3 regions of the Bacillus sp. M13(2017) genome follow, and region 1 is predicted to be linked to each of the others. Evidence: predicted binding sites of a transcription regulator. Region 1 holds the regulator's gene; each other region holds the start of a gene.

Region 1 (5,618 bases):
CGCGCTCCATTGCTTCAGCGATTAATTGACCTACTTCTTCGTCAGCTGCAGAAATAGCAGCTACTTGTGCGATAGAAGATTTGCCTTCGATTGGTTTAGAAATCGTTTTTAATTCTTCAATTGCAGCAGTAACAGCTTTTTCGATACCTTTACGAAGACCCATTGGGTTCGCACCAGCTGTTACGTTTTTAAGACCTTCACGAATCATAGCTTGCGCTAATACAGTTGCAGTTGTTGTTCCGTCACCAGCTACATCGTTTGTTTTGCTAGCAACTTCTGCTACTAACTTCGCACCCATGTTTTCGAATGCATCTTCTAATTCGATTTCTTTTGCGATTGTTACACCATCATTTGTAATAAGTGGTGAACCAAATTTTTTCTCAAGTACAACGTTACGACCTTTTGGTCCAAGTGTTACTTTTACTGCGTTTGCAAGAGTGTCGACACCGCGAAGCATCGAACGACGTGCTTCTTCACTAAATTTAATATCTTTTGCCATAATAATTGACCCCCTTGGATTTTTTAAGATTTATATAATTAACCGATAACTGCTAAAATGTCACTTTCACGTAAAATCAAGTAGTCTGTACCTTCATATTTCACTTCAGTACCTGCATATTTTGAGAAGATGATAAGATCACCTGCTGCTACCTCTAAAGCAACACGCTCACCATTCTCAAGCACTCGACCAGTACCTACTGCAACAACTTTACCCTCTTGTGGTTTTTCTTTTGCAGTATCTGGTAATACAATACCACTTGCTGTTTTTTCTTCTGCTTGAACAAGCTCAATTACAACGCGATCACCTAATGGCTTTAGCATGAACAATAACCTCCTCATTTTGTTATGTAAATTTCTTTTATTAGCACTCAAGTCATCCGAGTGCTAACACACTTATAATAATAAATAATCTCAATTTCTTTTGCAAGTAAAAAAATCATAATTTTTTCGCAAATTACTATATAAACTTTCTATATAGAATACCGCCTTTACTATATGAATCGTTGTTTCCCCTACTCGTATGTTACAATATGAAAGACACCCTAAGTTGTTTTCGCTAAACGTACAACTTTTTCCTGTCTCCTACTTTAATTTCAAATAAAGATTTACAAAAAAATCATAATTCGAATGAAAGTTTATATCGTAGATAACATATTTACATGTTATCCTACCTTATCTCATACACTAGAGTTAGAAAGGATGGTTAAACCATTTGAAGAAACAATACTGGTGGATTATCGTTACATACATTTTAATGCAGTTATCTGGCGTTGTTGGATTACCACTTCTCCTAAAAACAGGACTCTATGATAATAGAGGATTTACCATTGAGGAAAAAGGACAAATCATAATGGGACACTGGGCAATTATTAGCTTCTTTGTTGCATTATGTATCATACTTTGGTTACTTAGAACAGATATTCGTGACAGGCATTTAGATGCAATGCGCTCTTCTGTCCCAGCTACTATTGGATGGATTTTCATCGGGTTCTTCTTAGCTTTCTTTTCACAAATAGTTGCCGGTATGATCGAGATGCAGCTACTAGGAATTAAGCAAGGTTCAGAAAATACAATGAAACTGATGGAAATTGCAAGAACGACACCTTGGTTCCTTATTGTCGTATCTATAATCGGACCTATCTTAGAAGAAATCGTATTTAGAAAAATTTTATTTGGTGCACTTTATAAGAAGTTTAACTTCTTTATTGCAGCTATCATTAGTTCGCTTGTATTCGCAGCAATTCATTTTGATTTTACTCACTTATTGGTATACACTGCTATGGGGCTCGTATTCGCCTTCTTATATGTGAAGACGAAACGTATTATCGTTCCGATTGCAGCTCATGTTGCGATGAATACATTAGTTGCTATTGGGCAAATTTTTATGAGCAATGAGCAAATTCAAGAAATGATTAAAGAAGCTGAAAAAATGCAAGGCTTTATCGGAGGATTTTTTGTATGAGAAACTCACCATTGTTCATGGCTGCACTATACTTCCTTCTTGGATGTATCTTTACACGCTTGGCCATTACGAACGTGACAGATACAATCTGGAATATGTGGACAATACTATTTGCAGTTATGGCAACAATTGATTTTAATTTGGCACTTCGCCTTATATTAGTTAAATTCACAAAGAAGAAACAATAATAAAACGCAGAGGTCGCTTCCTCTGCGTTTTATTGTGGATAGTTTTTCAAAAAGTAAACTAATGTTTGTAACTCTACAGCTAAGTCAATATGATGAATTCTAATATTCTCTGATACGTTTAATCGCGCTGGTGTGAAATTCAAAATACCGTGCACGCTCGTTTCAGCTAATCTATCTGCTACAGCTTGTGCTACTGTGGCTGGTACTGTTAATATTGCCACTTGTATATCATTTGATAATCTCTCTTCTAATTCATCTAAATGATATACAGGAATGCCCCCGATTTCTGTTCCAACTTTCTCTTCACTAACATCAAATGCCATTTCAATTTTTGTATTATTGTTTTTCGTGAAATTATAATGTAAGAAAGCGGTCCCTAAATTACCTACTCCAATAAGTGCTACACGTGTTATATCATCTTGATCAAGTGTTTCGCGGAAAAATGATAATAAATAATTTACGTTATATCCATATCCCTTTTTCCCTAACGCTCCAAAATACGAAAAATCTCTTCGTATTGTTGCGGAATCTACTTTTACTGCCTCACTCAATTCGGCCGATGAAACACGCTGCTTACCAGAAAGAGATAAGTTTTGGATAAATCGATAGTATAGAGGCAATCTTTTAGCAGTGGCTTGTGGAATCTTTTGCTGATCCATATGACCTCTCCTCTCTTCCTATCATTATTCATATACTTTAATCAAATACAGAAGTTTAGCACTCATTAAATTCCTTGTATAATAAAGAGAAGAAGTATTCTCTCTTTATTTTAAACTATACACTATTTTTAGTATGATTGAGAAATATAAACATGGCAAAGTTAAGAAATTATTTGAGGTGAAAACATTGATTTTATTACAAGTAAACGCGCTTTCGAAATTATACGGTGCAGAAACAATTCTGGCAAACATAAAATTGGAAGTACAAACAAAAGATCGTATCGCATTAGTTGGAAGGAATGGAGCAGGAAAATCTACATTATTAAAAATAATCGCTGGTGAATTATCTCATGATGGTGGCGAAATTATAAAACCAAAAGATGTCTCAATCGGATATTTAGCTCAAAATACTGGACTAGAAACGTCTTTAACAATTTGGGATGAAATGCTAACCGTCTTTACCCACTTACAGCAAATGGAGACAAAACTTCGAAGGCTTGAGCAAGAAATGGGAAAAGAAGAAAACTTTTCAAACGAAGCTACATATGAAAGATTGTTAGCTGAGTATGACCAATTGCAACTCAATTATAAAGATCAAGGTGGATATCAATATGAAGCGGATATTCGCTCCATTTTAAGCGGCCTTGGCTTCCCAGTTGAAACGCACCAGACGACGATTTCTACTTTAAGCGGCGGGCAAAAAACAAGATTAGCTCTCGGGAAATTATTATTAACAAAACCAGACTTACTTATTTTGGATGAGCCTACAAACCATTTAGACATCGAAACATTAACGTGGCTTGAGCAATATTTACAAGGTTATCCTGGCGCAATATTAATCGTTTCACATGACCGTTATTTCTTAGACAAACTCGTTACACAAGTATATGAAATTTCGAATAAAGAAAGCAGACGATTTGTTGGTAACTACAGTAAATATTTAGACTTAAAATCAGCATTATATGAGCAAGAAATGAAACGTTACGAAAAACAACAAGATGAAATCGCAAAACTTGAGGACTTCGTTCAAAAGAATATAGCTCGCGCTTCTACAACGAAACGGGCTCAAAGTCGCCGTAAACAACTAGACAGAATGGAATTATTAACAAGACCATTAGGGGATTCTAAGTCAGCATCATTCCACTTCGATATTGAAAAGCAAAGTGGAAATGATGTTTTACAAGTAAATGATGCAACCATCGGCTATGATGAGAACCCTATAATTGAACATGTAACTATGCGCTTAACTCGCGGAGATAGTGTTGCTTTAGTTGGTCCAAATGGAATTGGGAAATCCACATTATTAAAGTCTATTGTGAATAAGTTACCACTATTAAATGGTGATGTTTCTTTCGGATCAAATGTATCTGTTGGTTATTATGATCAAGAACAAGCAAACTTAACATCTTCTAAACGGGTTTTAAATGAACTATGGGATGAATATCCACTGCAACCTGAAAAAGAAATCCGTACTATACTCGGGAATTTTTTATTCACAGGAGATGATGTACTGAAACCAGTATCTTCCCTTAGTGGTGGACAAAAAGCTCGATTAGCTCTTGCAAAACTTATGATGCAAAAATCAAATTTATTAATTCTAGATGAGCCTACGAACCACCTTGATTTAAATAGTAAAGAAATTTTGGAGAATGCTTTAATTGATTACCCAGGGACTCTTCTATTCGTCTCACATGACCGCTACTTTATTAACCGTGTAACAACGACTGTGGTTGAGTTATCAACAGAAGGTGCACAGGAATATTTAGGGGATTACGATTACTACGTTGAAAAGAAAAATGAAATGATTGAACGTGCAGAACTTGAACAGCAAGAAAGTGACATTCCTGTTCAAAAGGTGGTTGCACAAGAGAAATTAAATTATTTAGAAGAAAAAGAGCGTAAAAAACTAGAGCGTCAACGCACTAGAAAAATTGAAGAGCTAGAACAAAGTATATTAGAATTAGAAGAAGAAATTGCTACGTTAGAAGATCAACTTTGCTTACCAGAAATATATGCAGATTATGAAAAAGCTAGTGAAATTACAACTAAAAAGCAAACGCTACAAGAACAACTTGAAACTTGTATGGCAGAATGGGAAGAGCTGCATGTATAAGCATATTTAAATAAAGAAGATGTCTCATAAGTCAGGATTTTTGACTATGCGACATCTTCTTTTCTTTTAATACAGAAACAATTTTTTGAGTATATCAATCGTAACTTAGAATATACTAACGATTTTTCAAATATATCTATCGTAACCCTATATATATTAACAATTTGAAACGAAATATCGATTTAACGACAAAGATTGACAATATTAGCATCTTCTATAATGGGGTGATGTTTCAAAATGTTTTTCGGGGATATCTTCTTGCCTTTTATTTCCCGAAAAAGAACAAATTCAAAGGTCTGACATCATCCTATTTATCCACAAGTTTATACACATATCCACCTTTATAAAATAAACCTTAAAATAACTTTTCCACATTATCCACAATCAACAAAAAAGTTATCAACATTTTATATACACAATAAAACCCATATTATCAACAGACAATATGGGTTTTATCCACAACCTGTGGTTAATTATGTGCATAACTATGCTTCAATATCTAATCCTGGATTTGCATTTAAGGCTAATGTTGCACGCTTACCTTGTTCATAAGCAATTGTCCCTGCCGCTGCAATCATCGCTGCATTATCTGTGCATAAAGATAGCGGCGGAATAATTAATTCAATGTTTTCTTTTTGTGCAAATTCCTCTTCTAATCGCGCACGAAGTCCTTTATTAGCAGCTACTCCACCAGC
Region 2 (5,618 bases), on a different contig from region 1:
GTTCTTTACACTTTTTACCGACTGTATATTTTGCTATTATTCCACGTGAAACACTTGTGCCTCGTATTACACAAGCAGTTCAGGATATGAACTCACGCGTAGAAAATGGGGAGACAGCGGCATCTTGTATTAACTTTATTACAGGACCAAGTAACTCGGCTGACATTGAGATGAATCTTGTTGTCGGAGTACATGGACCATTAAAAGCAGTATATTTCATCGTATAAAAGAGGGGAAAGCAGGCCAGAAAATGGCCTGCTTTTTTAGTAGAATAAAGGATAATATGAAGTAGAAGTTCTCTCCTTTTTTTGCTATGTTTTTTGGGAAAGGAGAGGAAGGGATGTTCACTTATTTATATGCACTGTTAGCAGGGGTGGTGTTTGGTTCTTTTTTTATGCTAGTTGCGATGAGGGTTCCATTAGGTGTTTCTATTATTACCCCGCGTTCACATTGTGATTATTGCAAATATGTGCTAAGGACAAAAGAACTAATCCCCATCATTTCATTTTATATACAAAGAGGCTATTGTACGAATTGTAAGAGGAAAATTCCAATTATGTATGTAACATTTGAATATATAACAGGAGGTATATTTCTTCTTACAGTTTATATGATTGGAATAGAACGAGAGCTTATTATCATTTTATCCCTTTTTTCGCTACTTCTTATTATTTCAGTTACAGATTACTTATATATGTTAATTCCTGATTGTATTTTAATTTCGTTTGCCGTTTTACTCATTCTCGAAAGTGTTTTTGTACAATTAGTTACTTGGACAGATAGTATAGCTGGTAGTGGTGTTATATTTATTTTGTTATATTGCATGCAAAAGATATATCCAGAAGGGCTTGGCGGAGGAGATATAAAACTGCTTTCGTTACTTGGTTTTATAGTAGGAGTGAAGGGAGTTTTTATCGTTTTATTTTTAGCATCTTGTTTTAGTCTTTGTTTTTTGGGGATTGGTATCGGATTAAAACGTATAGAAGTACGAAAGCCAATTCCATTTGGTCCTTTTATTAGTCTTGGGGCAATGTGTTATGTATTAGCCGCTTATTCAAATTAGAGAGTGAATCGAAAATGAACGTATATATGGATGATCAAAGAAGTTGCCCGTTCGGGTATGTGTCCGCAACTACAGTAGAATGTGCCTTGCAAATGGTTCGGGATTATGATGTGAATATTCTTTCCCTTGATTATAATATGGGCTGGGGAGCAAAAAATGGACTAGATTTTGTAGAAGCTTTTTGTACAGAGGGATTATATGTAAATGAAATTCACCTTCATACGAATGATGTCATCGGTATGCATAAGATGAAACAGAGAATGGATAAGGGAAAGGAAGAAGGAGAAATTAATCCTCACCTTTTAGTTAAATACGTGGGAAGCTAAAAACTCCAAAGTAAAACTTTGGAGTTTTTAATGTTTCATATGTGCTTGTAAAGGAATAATCTCTTCTTGTTGAGCTGTTGCGATTTCAGTTTTTTCCTGTTGAACGTCAGGTGTTTTCTTTGTTAAGTAGTGGTATACCATACCGACAAATACTGATCCACCAATAATGTTACCGATTGTAACAGGAATTAAGTTATGAATAGCACCTGAAAAAGAAATTGTCTCAGGATGCGGTGAAACTAAAGATAAAGCAAAGAGTGATAAGTTTGCAATACTATGTTCGTAGCCAGATAAGAAGAATGTGAAAACAAGTAGCATCATGACCATTATTTTTGCTGTGTCACCTTTAACCTGAGAAGGTAAGAAACAAGCAAGACATACGAGCCAGTTACATAAAATAGCTTTAAAGAATAACTGCATCGTAGGTGTGTTCATCTTTCCTTCAACGACTTTACTCATTAAGTGACCGTGATCAATTGCTTCGAAAATTCCAGTTGCGTAAAATAGTAAGGCAAAGAATAACGCGCCGGCTAAGTTACCTGCATAACAAGCAACCCAGTTACGAAGTGTATCAGAAATCGTTGTTTCTTTTCTTAAAGTTGCTACAGTAAAGTACATTGTGTTTCCAGTAAACAATTCAGCACCGCCATATATAATAAGTACGAGAGCAATCCCGAAAAACATAGAAGCAGCTAAATACGTTGCTGGTGAATCTGCAATGTGAAAAAAGTTACCTAATTTAAAACATAGTACAATAATAAAACCGATATAAATACCCGCAAGTGCAGCACGAATGAAATATTGCATTGGGTTTGTATCTAGTATTTTCTTTTTGTTTTTAGCCAGTTTGACAACATAATCTAGTCCTTGTTCTAGCATGAGTAATACGCTCCTTTAGTAAATCTTCTATAAATACTCCTTATATGAATAAAGTACATGGAATTGTTCTCACTTTCAATAAGTTTGTGCAATGTTTCACAAAAAGGACATACATACATTAAGAAAACGTTTACAAAAGGTAGTATAATGGAATTTTTTCTGGACATTGAGAGGAAGAACGGAAAAAGAAAAAGCGCTGTAATTACAGCGCTTTTTCGTCTAAATTCTTTTCTACTTTTACTTCTACTTCTTTTGAGAAGAACCAACCACCAACTGCGATTCCGACTAATACAATCCAGAATGTAAGCTTCCACGGAGTGGATTCTGGGAATGAATGTGGTATTACATTTAATGCAGGGTGTGCTAATGTATAAACTGTTAGCTTCACACCAACCCAACCTACAATTAAGAATGCTGCAGTTTCAAGTCCTGGTTTACGTTTTAAAATCTGTACGAAAGCAGTTGCTGCAAATCGCATAATGATTAATCCGATAAGTCCACCTACAAAGATAACAACGAATTGCCCAGTATCAAGACTACCAATTGTACCTAATCCTGTTTTTGGTAAAGTCATTGCTAGTGCAACAGCAGCTAAAATTGAATCAACTGCGAAGGCGATATCAGCAACCTCAACTTTAAATACAGTCCACCAAAAGTTCTCTTGTTTTTTCTTTGCTTCTTTTTCTTCTGTTTCTTCATCTGTATTCTTTTTAACATATGTTTTAAATAAGTGATTACCAGCGATAAACATAAGGTAGATGGCACCGATTGCTTGCACTTGCCATACATCGACTAAGAACGAAATCATAAATAACGATCCAAATCGGAAAACAAATGCCCCCGCTAATCCATAAAATAGTGCTTTCTTTCGTTTTTCTTCTGGTAAATGTTTTACCATAATTGCAAGAACAAGAGCGTTATCAGCCGCTAAAATCCCTTCAAGTGCAATTAGGATGAGTAATACCCAACCATACTCCAATAATAATGATACATCCATGTACATTCTCCTCTCATTTCTATAAGTTCTAAATAAGTGAAGAATTTCCCCACTATTTAGTTTCCCCATACTCCTGCCTATTAACTTTGGGAGAATCTGGAAATGAATACAAAAAAGACCTCTGCCGTTAATAGGCAAAGGTCTTGCTAGACATATGTAATAAAAAATGCCAACAAAGCCGGAAGAACTAAGTTCTACGTAATGACGACTTTGTTTCCAAGAAATATTCTTGGACGCTACTCCCCTTTGGAGATATGTTATTGTATTCTCATTATATGGATAATTTATACGGTTGTCAACCTGTTAAAATATCTTCATTCGGATATTTTATTTTCGGGTTCTTTTTACGAGCAAATGAAAAAGCCAATGTTAAAGGACCCATTTTCCCAAAAAACATCATAAAGATAATAATAGTTTTTCCGATTATAGTTAAGTGGGGTGTTAAATTCATACTGAGGCCAACAGTCCCAAATGCTGAAAATACTTCGAAAGCACTCATCAATAGAGGAACTCGCTCAGTAATACTTAAAATTAAAATAGCAAAAAAGATAAATGAAATGGAAATAATAGTAATGGTTAATGATTTGACAATGAGAGTATCTTTAATGGATTTTTTAAATACGACAATATCCTCTTGTTGTTGTAAAAATTTAAATACGCCAAAAAATATGATTAAAAATGTTGTTAACTTAATCCCACCACCAGTTGAAGCGCTACCAGCACCAATAAACATAAGGAGCATCATTAATAGGAGGGAAGGTTTTGATAATGTAGAAATATCAACTGTATTAAACCCGGCAGTTCGCGTTGAAATTGCTTGAAAATAAGAGGCCAATCCTTCTTCAAATGGGGTAAAACCTCTCATAGAAAGGGAGTTATGGAACTCGAATATAAAAATAAAAAGGGTAGCAATAATGTTGACGATTAGAGTAGAAGAGAGCATAAGTTTTGAATGTAGTGTAAGGTTTTTAAAGTTTTTCTTTCTTTTTATGTCTACGATTACTGTAAAACCAATTCCACCTAAAATGATGAGAGAGGAAATGACGAGATTGACAAGAATACTATGAGAATGGGACATTAAATTATCGCTCCACACAGAAAAGCCAGCATTGTTAAAGGCTGAGATTGAATGGAAAAAACTATAATAGATCCCTTTCGTAACCCCGTATTTGGGTACCCATTCAAAAGAAAGAATTATAGTAGCGATACATTCGACTGTAAAAGAGAATAAAAATAATGCTTTGGCAAGACGGATGACGCCGCCGATATTCGTTTGATTTAATGCTTGTTGCAGTAAAATCCGATTTTGAAGACCGATTTTTCTTCCGAGCATAATCGCAATTAAGACAGCAAAGCTCATAATGCCCAGTCCGCCTACTTGTATAAGTGTTAAAATGACACATTGGCCAAATAAGGTAAATACCTTCCCAGTGTCTACCACACCAAGCCCTGTAACCGTACAAGCAGAAACGGTTGTAAATAAAGCATCTAGCCATGAGATAGACGTTGTTGTAGCAATTGGCAACTTTAATAAGCATGTACCGATAAGTGATAACATAATAAAAGCCAATGTAAGAACACGGGGAGGACTCATGCGAATATTAATCCGTTTCATGTTACATATCGTTCCTTTCAGTTTGCTTTTACTAGTATGTGAAAAAGTACGATTATGTATGTTAAAAATAGAAAGAGGCAGAGAATATCTGCCTCTAAGCCATATGTTATATTATTATCCACGTAGTTGTTGTTGAGCTAAAGCAACAAGACGTTTTGTTACTTCACCGCCAACTGAACCGTTAGAACGAGATGCTGTATTAGATCCTAAGCTTACACCAAATTCTTGTGCAATTTCATATTTAAATTGTTCAAGCGCTTGTTCTGCACCTGGAACTAATAATTTGTTTGTTTTTACCATGTTGATACACATCCTTATGAGTAGTCCAGTTCAGCTAAGTTCTTATCTAAACTGGTAACGTTATTTTATGTGGAAACGACGTACTCATACGCGGAAGTAATCGGTGCGATTAGAAGTTCTTGGATAGAAAAAAGAGTAGCAAATTTGCTACTCTTTTTTTAGTATTGTCGCTGTTCCTTCCACGACAATATCATCTGATTGATTATATATGTTTGTTTGCAACGTAATGATTTTTTTATCGTCACGCTTCTTAATAACCTCTGCCACAACGCGAAGTGTATCACCGATTTTGACAGGGGCACGGAATGAAACATTTTGGGATAAATAAATCGTATTTTTGCCTGGGAGTTTCGTTCCAAGGATGGTAGAAATAAAACTCGAGACGAGCATTCCGTGAGCAATACGTTCTTTAAACATTGTCGTTTTTGCAAAAGAATC
Region 3 (5,618 bases), on a different contig from region 1:
CTGCATTTTGAATTGTGGGTGTACCTTTATGTGCAATCCCTTGTAGCTTCGTTAATTTCCCGATTACTTTAAAGCTAAATCCACCAGCTGGTGTTTGTTTCGGAATTAAAATGCGGAACTTCTCTCCTACATTAAATTCTGTTTTTGTTTCGCCCTTTTCATTTGCAAATTTCACGCCCGCTGGTGCACCTGTTGGTTGCACTTTATACGTTCCGCTTTTTGCATTTGTTTCTACTGTATATAAGCCTGTTTCAAAGAAATCATTTTTCAATACCGCTTCTTGTTCTTCTGTTGGTACGACACTCATCGTAATTTCTTGTAACTCTTCACTAGCGCTAGCTTTTGCAACGATATCTTTCGTCACCTTTTCTACATTTTTATTACGGAAATCTAAATCATTAATATCGATTTGTTTTAACGCATTCCATACTGCAAGCTGCGTTGCATAATGAGCTTCTCTCCAATCAGAAACACCTAATTCTTGCGGGCTCTTTTGTGGATATCCATTCAATAATACGCGATATACGTTAATATCCACTTTCCCCATTTCCGGTAAATCTTGACCGCTTGGAGATTTTAAATCTACATTTAAGCAAAAAGCAATTTTGCCATCTGCCGTTTTAATAAGCTCTGTTCGAATTGGTTTCTTCTTGGACTTACTATAACTCCAATCCATTTGATACTTTGTATGGTCCATCACTTCTGCGAATGCTTTTTGAAGTGGGAATAACACAAATAAAACACTTAAAAACATAGCTAAAAGTTTGAACGATTGCTTTATATTCATGTTCACAGCCCCTTAATAACAAACTTAATACTAAGTAGTATTTAATTAGAAAATATTTTTATACAAAAAAAAGAGTGCTTTTACGCACTCTTTTTTCTTACCTTAATCTTAGAAATCGAAGTTATCAGGATCTGGACCAACGCGGTGATTTTGATTTAACGCATCGATTTTTTCCATATCTTCTTTCGTTAATTCAAAGTTAAATACATCAGCATTTGCAATAATGCGGTGTTCTTTCGTTGATTTTGGAATTGTAATCACTCCATTTTGAAGATCCCAACGTAAAATAACTTGCGCTGTTGTTTTGCCATATTTCTCAGCAATCTCTTGTAATGTTTCGTTATCTAATAATTGACCTTGCATAAGTGGTGACCATGCTTCCATTTGAATACCTTGTTCTTTACAGAAAGCTTGTAATTCTTTTTGTGTTAAACGAGGGTGGTATTCTACTTGGTTAATCATTGGCTTAATTTCTGCATCTTTCATTACATCTTGTAAGTGGTGAATTTGGAAGTTACTTACGCCAATTGCACGTACGAGATTTTCTTTATAAAGTGTTTCTAGCGCTCTCCACGTATCTTTATATTTTCCTTCTACAGGCCAGTGAACAAGATATAGGTCTAAATACTCTAGTTCTAATTTCTTTAAGCTCTCTTCGTATGCAGCAATTGTTTCTTCGTATCCTTGATCTGCGTTCCATACTTTTGAAGTGATAAATAATTCTTCTCTTGAAATACCAGTCGCTTCAATACCTGCACGGATTCCTTCACCTACAGCTTTTTCATTTCCGTAAATTGCAGCTGTATCGATGCTACGGTATCCTGCTTTAATCGCTGATTTTACAGCTTCTACAAGTTCTGGTCCTTCTTCTACTTTAAATACACCTAAACCGAACCAAGGCATTTCTACACCATTATTTAATACTGTTTTACTTTGTAAGTTTTTCATTTTATTTTCTCTCCTTTTATTTTACTTGATCTCTTTTTTCTAATGTCATGCTCCACGCTGTTAAAATCACAGCACCTACTACCATAATTCCGCCTACCCAAGCCGTATGAATTAATCCTAACGAGTTCGTTACAATACCGCCCAAGTAAGCACCAAGAGCAATTCCTGCGTTAAATGCTGCGATGTTAATCGCCGATGCTACATCAACAGCGCTAGGTACAAACCTCTCAGCCAAGATAACGACATACACTTGTAGCCCTGGGACATTCATAAACGCAAATAGTCCCATAAAAATAATTGTAATGAATCCAGCAACTTTAAATGGTGCTGTAAATGTTAAAACAAATAATACAATCGCTTGAATAAAGAACATGTAAAATAACGCTCGAATCGGATTATGATTTGATAATTTTCCACCGACCATATTCCCAATCGCAATTGCAATTCCATACACTAACAAAATAATTGTAACGGTACTTGCTTTAAATCCTGTTACTTCTTGTAATAACGGAGATAAATACGTAAATGTTACGAACGTTCCCCCATATCCTAATGCAGTAATAATAAATACAAGTAACAGTCTTCCATTCGTAATCAGCTTAAATTGATCGCGAAATGATACGGACGTACCTTTTTTTAAATTAGAAGGAATTAGCATACTATTGGCGATTAAAGCAACGATTCCAATGGCCACAATAACAATAAACGAGGCCCTCCAGCCAAATTGTTGACCGATAAACGTTCCAATTGGCACACCTGTAATAGTCGCAACTGTTAATCCAGTAAACATAATCGCAATGGCACTTGCACGTTTATTCTCAGGTACAAGAGCAGCCGCAATTGTAGATCCAATTGACATAAAAACACCATGTGCAAATGCAGATACAACCCTCGCAATAAGTAACACAGTAAAACTTGTTGCTACTGCCGCAATGCCATTACCAATAATGAAAATAATCATAATCCACATTAATAACGTCTTTCGCGACATACTAGCTGTTAATGACGTTAATACTGGAGCACCAAACGCTACTCCTAATGCATATAAAGAAACAGTTAACCCCGCTGTTGTAACAGAAACATGTAAATCCTCTGAGATAGATGGTAATAAGCCGACACTAATAAATTCAGTTGTACCAATTCCAAACGCACTAATTGCTAGTGCTAATAAAGCAAACATACTTCTCCGATTCGTCTGTACTGCCGAAGAAGATACTGTATATGAATTCAATTGAACTCCTCCTTAATGCGAGAAATCCAATCATAATAGTATGATAAAAAGGCCTTTTTATCTTCTACAAAAATAACTTTACTGTTGATATACGCTATTATGAATGGCTTTACTCTTTTTTTGAAGAACGCACTTAAAAGTACGATAGGTACCTAAAAGTAACATAGGCACTTTTTAGTACCGTACTACTCATTTCCCTCTTACGTATGCTATTATGGAACATATTCAACATGATAAAAAGTACGTACTTTAAAGTGCTATAGGCACTTTTTAGTAACATTTAATTATTTAGCTTCTTTTGTTGGAGAACTTAAATCTACATTCATCAAAGGAGATTTTTATATGAAAAAATATAATATTCCCGTTGAAGCGACTTTAGAGGTTATCGGTGGAAAATGGAAGGTTGTTATCCTTTGTCATCTAACGAAAGGCACAAAAAGAACGAGTGAACTAAAACGTTTAATGCCTGGGATTACACAAAAAATGTTAACTCAGCAATTACGTGAATTAGAAGACGATGGGGTCATTCAAAGAAAGGTATACAATCAAGTACCACCAAAAGTAGAATATTCACTTACAGAATACGGTTGGTCTTTAGAATCCATTCTTGATTCTCTTTGTACTTGGGGCGAATGCCATCTTGAAAAAAGCGGTAACACATCGATGCTAATTGTAGAAGGTGAATAATAGGAAAAAGGAAAAAACGAACATGAATTTGTTCATTTTTCCCTTTTTTTCTTTATATGTATATACATTTCTAACTGGAACAAAATATTTTATACGCTTTCATACCTTGTCAGCACTACGTTATACACTCAATATCAAATAATTAGGAATCATTTTTATGTTAACATAGGTGTATATAGTATATAATATAGGATATATATTATATACACTTTCCGGTAGCGGAGCTTTTCCATTATGCGGACAAGCCATGTATCGGACAGTTCATAAATGATAAGTAAGACGTTATGGTTTTAGATTTATGTTTGCAGCTTACTTGCTGTCGTAAATTTAAAGGCATTTTATTGTGTTTTGTGAAACTTTGTATAAAGTTTCGTAAACGTTTACTATCTTACTTATAAAAAATAAGAGTATTGCTATCGTAAAGGAGAATTGGAGATGCCAGAAACTATGACTCAAACAAAGCCAGAACAAGAAACTGTACAAATTTCTGCTAGCCAAGGACAACTTGATGTACTTGATCAGTTGTTAAAACCTGAGGTACAAGAATCATTAACAACACTAGTAGAACAGCTTCCAAAATTAACTGAGCTTGTTAACATTTTAACTAAATCTTATGACTTCGCTCAAACTGTTGCTACTGATGAAGTATTAAAAAGCGACACTGTTGGTGCAATTACAGAGCTTGTAGAACCTGTAAAAGATACAGTGAAAAGCATGGCTGCAACTGCAATCGAAGCGAAAGATCGTGCTGAAGAAAGCAACGAAGTTATCGGCCTATTCGGTCTTTTAAAATTACTAAAAGATCCACAAGCACAAAAAATGTTCCGCTTTGTGAACGCATATCTTCAAATTAGTGCAGAACGTAACAATAAATAATTTAACTTATAACAACAATTAGTAAAGACGGGGGATATCATACTATGTCAAAACAAATTGTCATCTTAGGCGCTGGTTATGGCGGTCTTCTTGCCGCTTTAAACGTACGTAAATATTACAGCAAATCAGAAGCACAAGTTACAGTGATTAACCAATACCCAACACACCAAATCATCACTGAACTACACCGCCTTGCAGCTGGTAACGTGTCTGAGCAAGCAGTTGCAATGCCACTTACAAAGCTTTTCAAAGGTAAAGATATCGATCTTAAAATCGCAACAGTTGAGTCATTCTCAGTTGATAGCAAAGAAATCAAACTAGCTGGCGGCACTACTTTATCTTACGATGCACTTGTAGTTGCTTTAGGAAGTAAAACTGCTTACTTCGGTATTCCAGGACTAGAAGAAAACAGCATGGTATTAAAATCTGCTGCTGATGCAAACAAAATCTACAAACACGTTGAAGACCGTATTCGTGAATACGCGAAAACGAAAAACGAAGCTGACGCTACAATCGTAATCGGTGGTGGCGGATTAACTGGCGTTGAGCTAGTTGGTGAGCTTGCTGACATTATGCCTAAACTTGCAAAAAGCCACGGCGTAAATCCAAAAGAAGTTAAACTTCTTCTTGTTGAAGCAGGTCCAAAAATCCTTCCAGTATTACCAGACCACTTAATCGAACGTGCAACTACTAGCCTAGAAGCACGCGGCGTTACATTCTTAACTGGTCTTCCTGTAACAAACGTTGCTGGCAACGAAATCGACTTAAAAGACGGTCAAAAACTTGTTGCTAACACATTCGTTTGGACAGGCGGCGTACAAGGTAACCCATTAATCGGTGAATCAGGTCTTGAAGTTAACCGTGGACGTGCAACAGTCGATGCATACCTACAATCTACTTCTCACAAAGATGTATTCGTTGCTGGAGACAGCGCTGTTGTCTTCGCTCCAGACGGACGTCCATACCCACCAACTGCACAAATCGCTTGGCAAATGGGTGAGTTAATTGGATACAACTTATACGCAGCACTAGAAGGCAAAGCATTCGAAGAGTTCGCACCTGTAAACTCTGGAACACTTGCTAGTCTAG

Evidence for each region. Region 1 encodes Rex, which represses fermentation and respiration genes when NADH is low (regulators of the CRP and FNR family bind a similar motif). Its sites were predicted from a motif close to TTGTGAAATATTTCACAA; they were not measured.
Region 2: the regulator Rex is predicted to act here: its motif matches at 2,353-2,370, upstream of CGQ22_RS16915 (formate/nitrite transporter family protein).
Region 3: the regulator Rex is predicted to act here: its motif matches at 4,002-4,019, upstream of CGQ22_RS10845 (DUF1641 domain-containing protein).

Annotation. Positions count from the first base shown of each region.
Region 1 is NZ_KZ268530.1:2,872-8,489, reverse strand. Features, by position in the region: gene groL (chaperonin GroEL) at 1-499, opposite strand, end outside; gene groES (co-chaperone GroES) at 538-822, opposite strand; gene CGQ22_RS30655 (CPBP family intramembrane glutamic endopeptidase) at 1,214-1,963, shown strand; gene CGQ22_RS30650 (YdiK family protein) at 1,960-2,151, shown strand; gene CGQ22_RS30645 (redox-sensing transcriptional repressor Rex) at 2,181-2,810, opposite strand; gene CGQ22_RS30640 (ABC-F family ATP-binding cassette domain-containing protein) at 2,998-4,923, shown strand; gene tsaD (tRNA (adenosine(37)-N6)-threonylcarbamoyltransferase complex transferase subunit TsaD) at 5,409-5,618, opposite strand, start outside.
Region 2 is NZ_KZ268506.1:49,912-55,529, forward strand. Features, by position in the region: gene CGQ22_RS16900 (LutC/YkgG family protein) at 1-227, shown strand, start outside; gene CGQ22_RS16905 (prepilin peptidase) at 341-1,063, shown strand; gene CGQ22_RS16910 (cyclic-phosphate processing receiver domain-containing protein) at 1,078-1,389, shown strand; gene CGQ22_RS16915 (formate/nitrite transporter family protein) at 1,417-2,268, opposite strand; gene CGQ22_RS16920 (TerC family protein) at 2,471-3,265, opposite strand; yybP-ykoY riboswitch at 3,348-3,522, opposite strand; gene CGQ22_RS16925 (TrkH family potassium uptake protein) at 3,561-4,880, opposite strand; gene CGQ22_RS16930 (alpha/beta-type small acid-soluble spore protein) at 4,995-5,180, opposite strand; gene CGQ22_RS16935 (MaoC family dehydratase) at 5,328-5,618, opposite strand, start outside.
Region 3 is NZ_KZ268502.1:332,745-338,362, reverse strand. Features, by position in the region: gene CGQ22_RS10865 (thioester domain-containing protein) at 1-787, opposite strand, end outside; gene CGQ22_RS10860 (aldo/keto reductase) at 896-1,735, opposite strand; gene CGQ22_RS10855 (MFS transporter) at 1,752-2,915, opposite strand; gene CGQ22_RS10850 (winged helix-turn-helix transcriptional regulator) at 3,309-3,653, shown strand; gene CGQ22_RS10845 (DUF1641 domain-containing protein) at 4,089-4,529, shown strand; gene CGQ22_RS10840 (NAD(P)/FAD-dependent oxidoreductase) at 4,574-5,618, shown strand, end outside.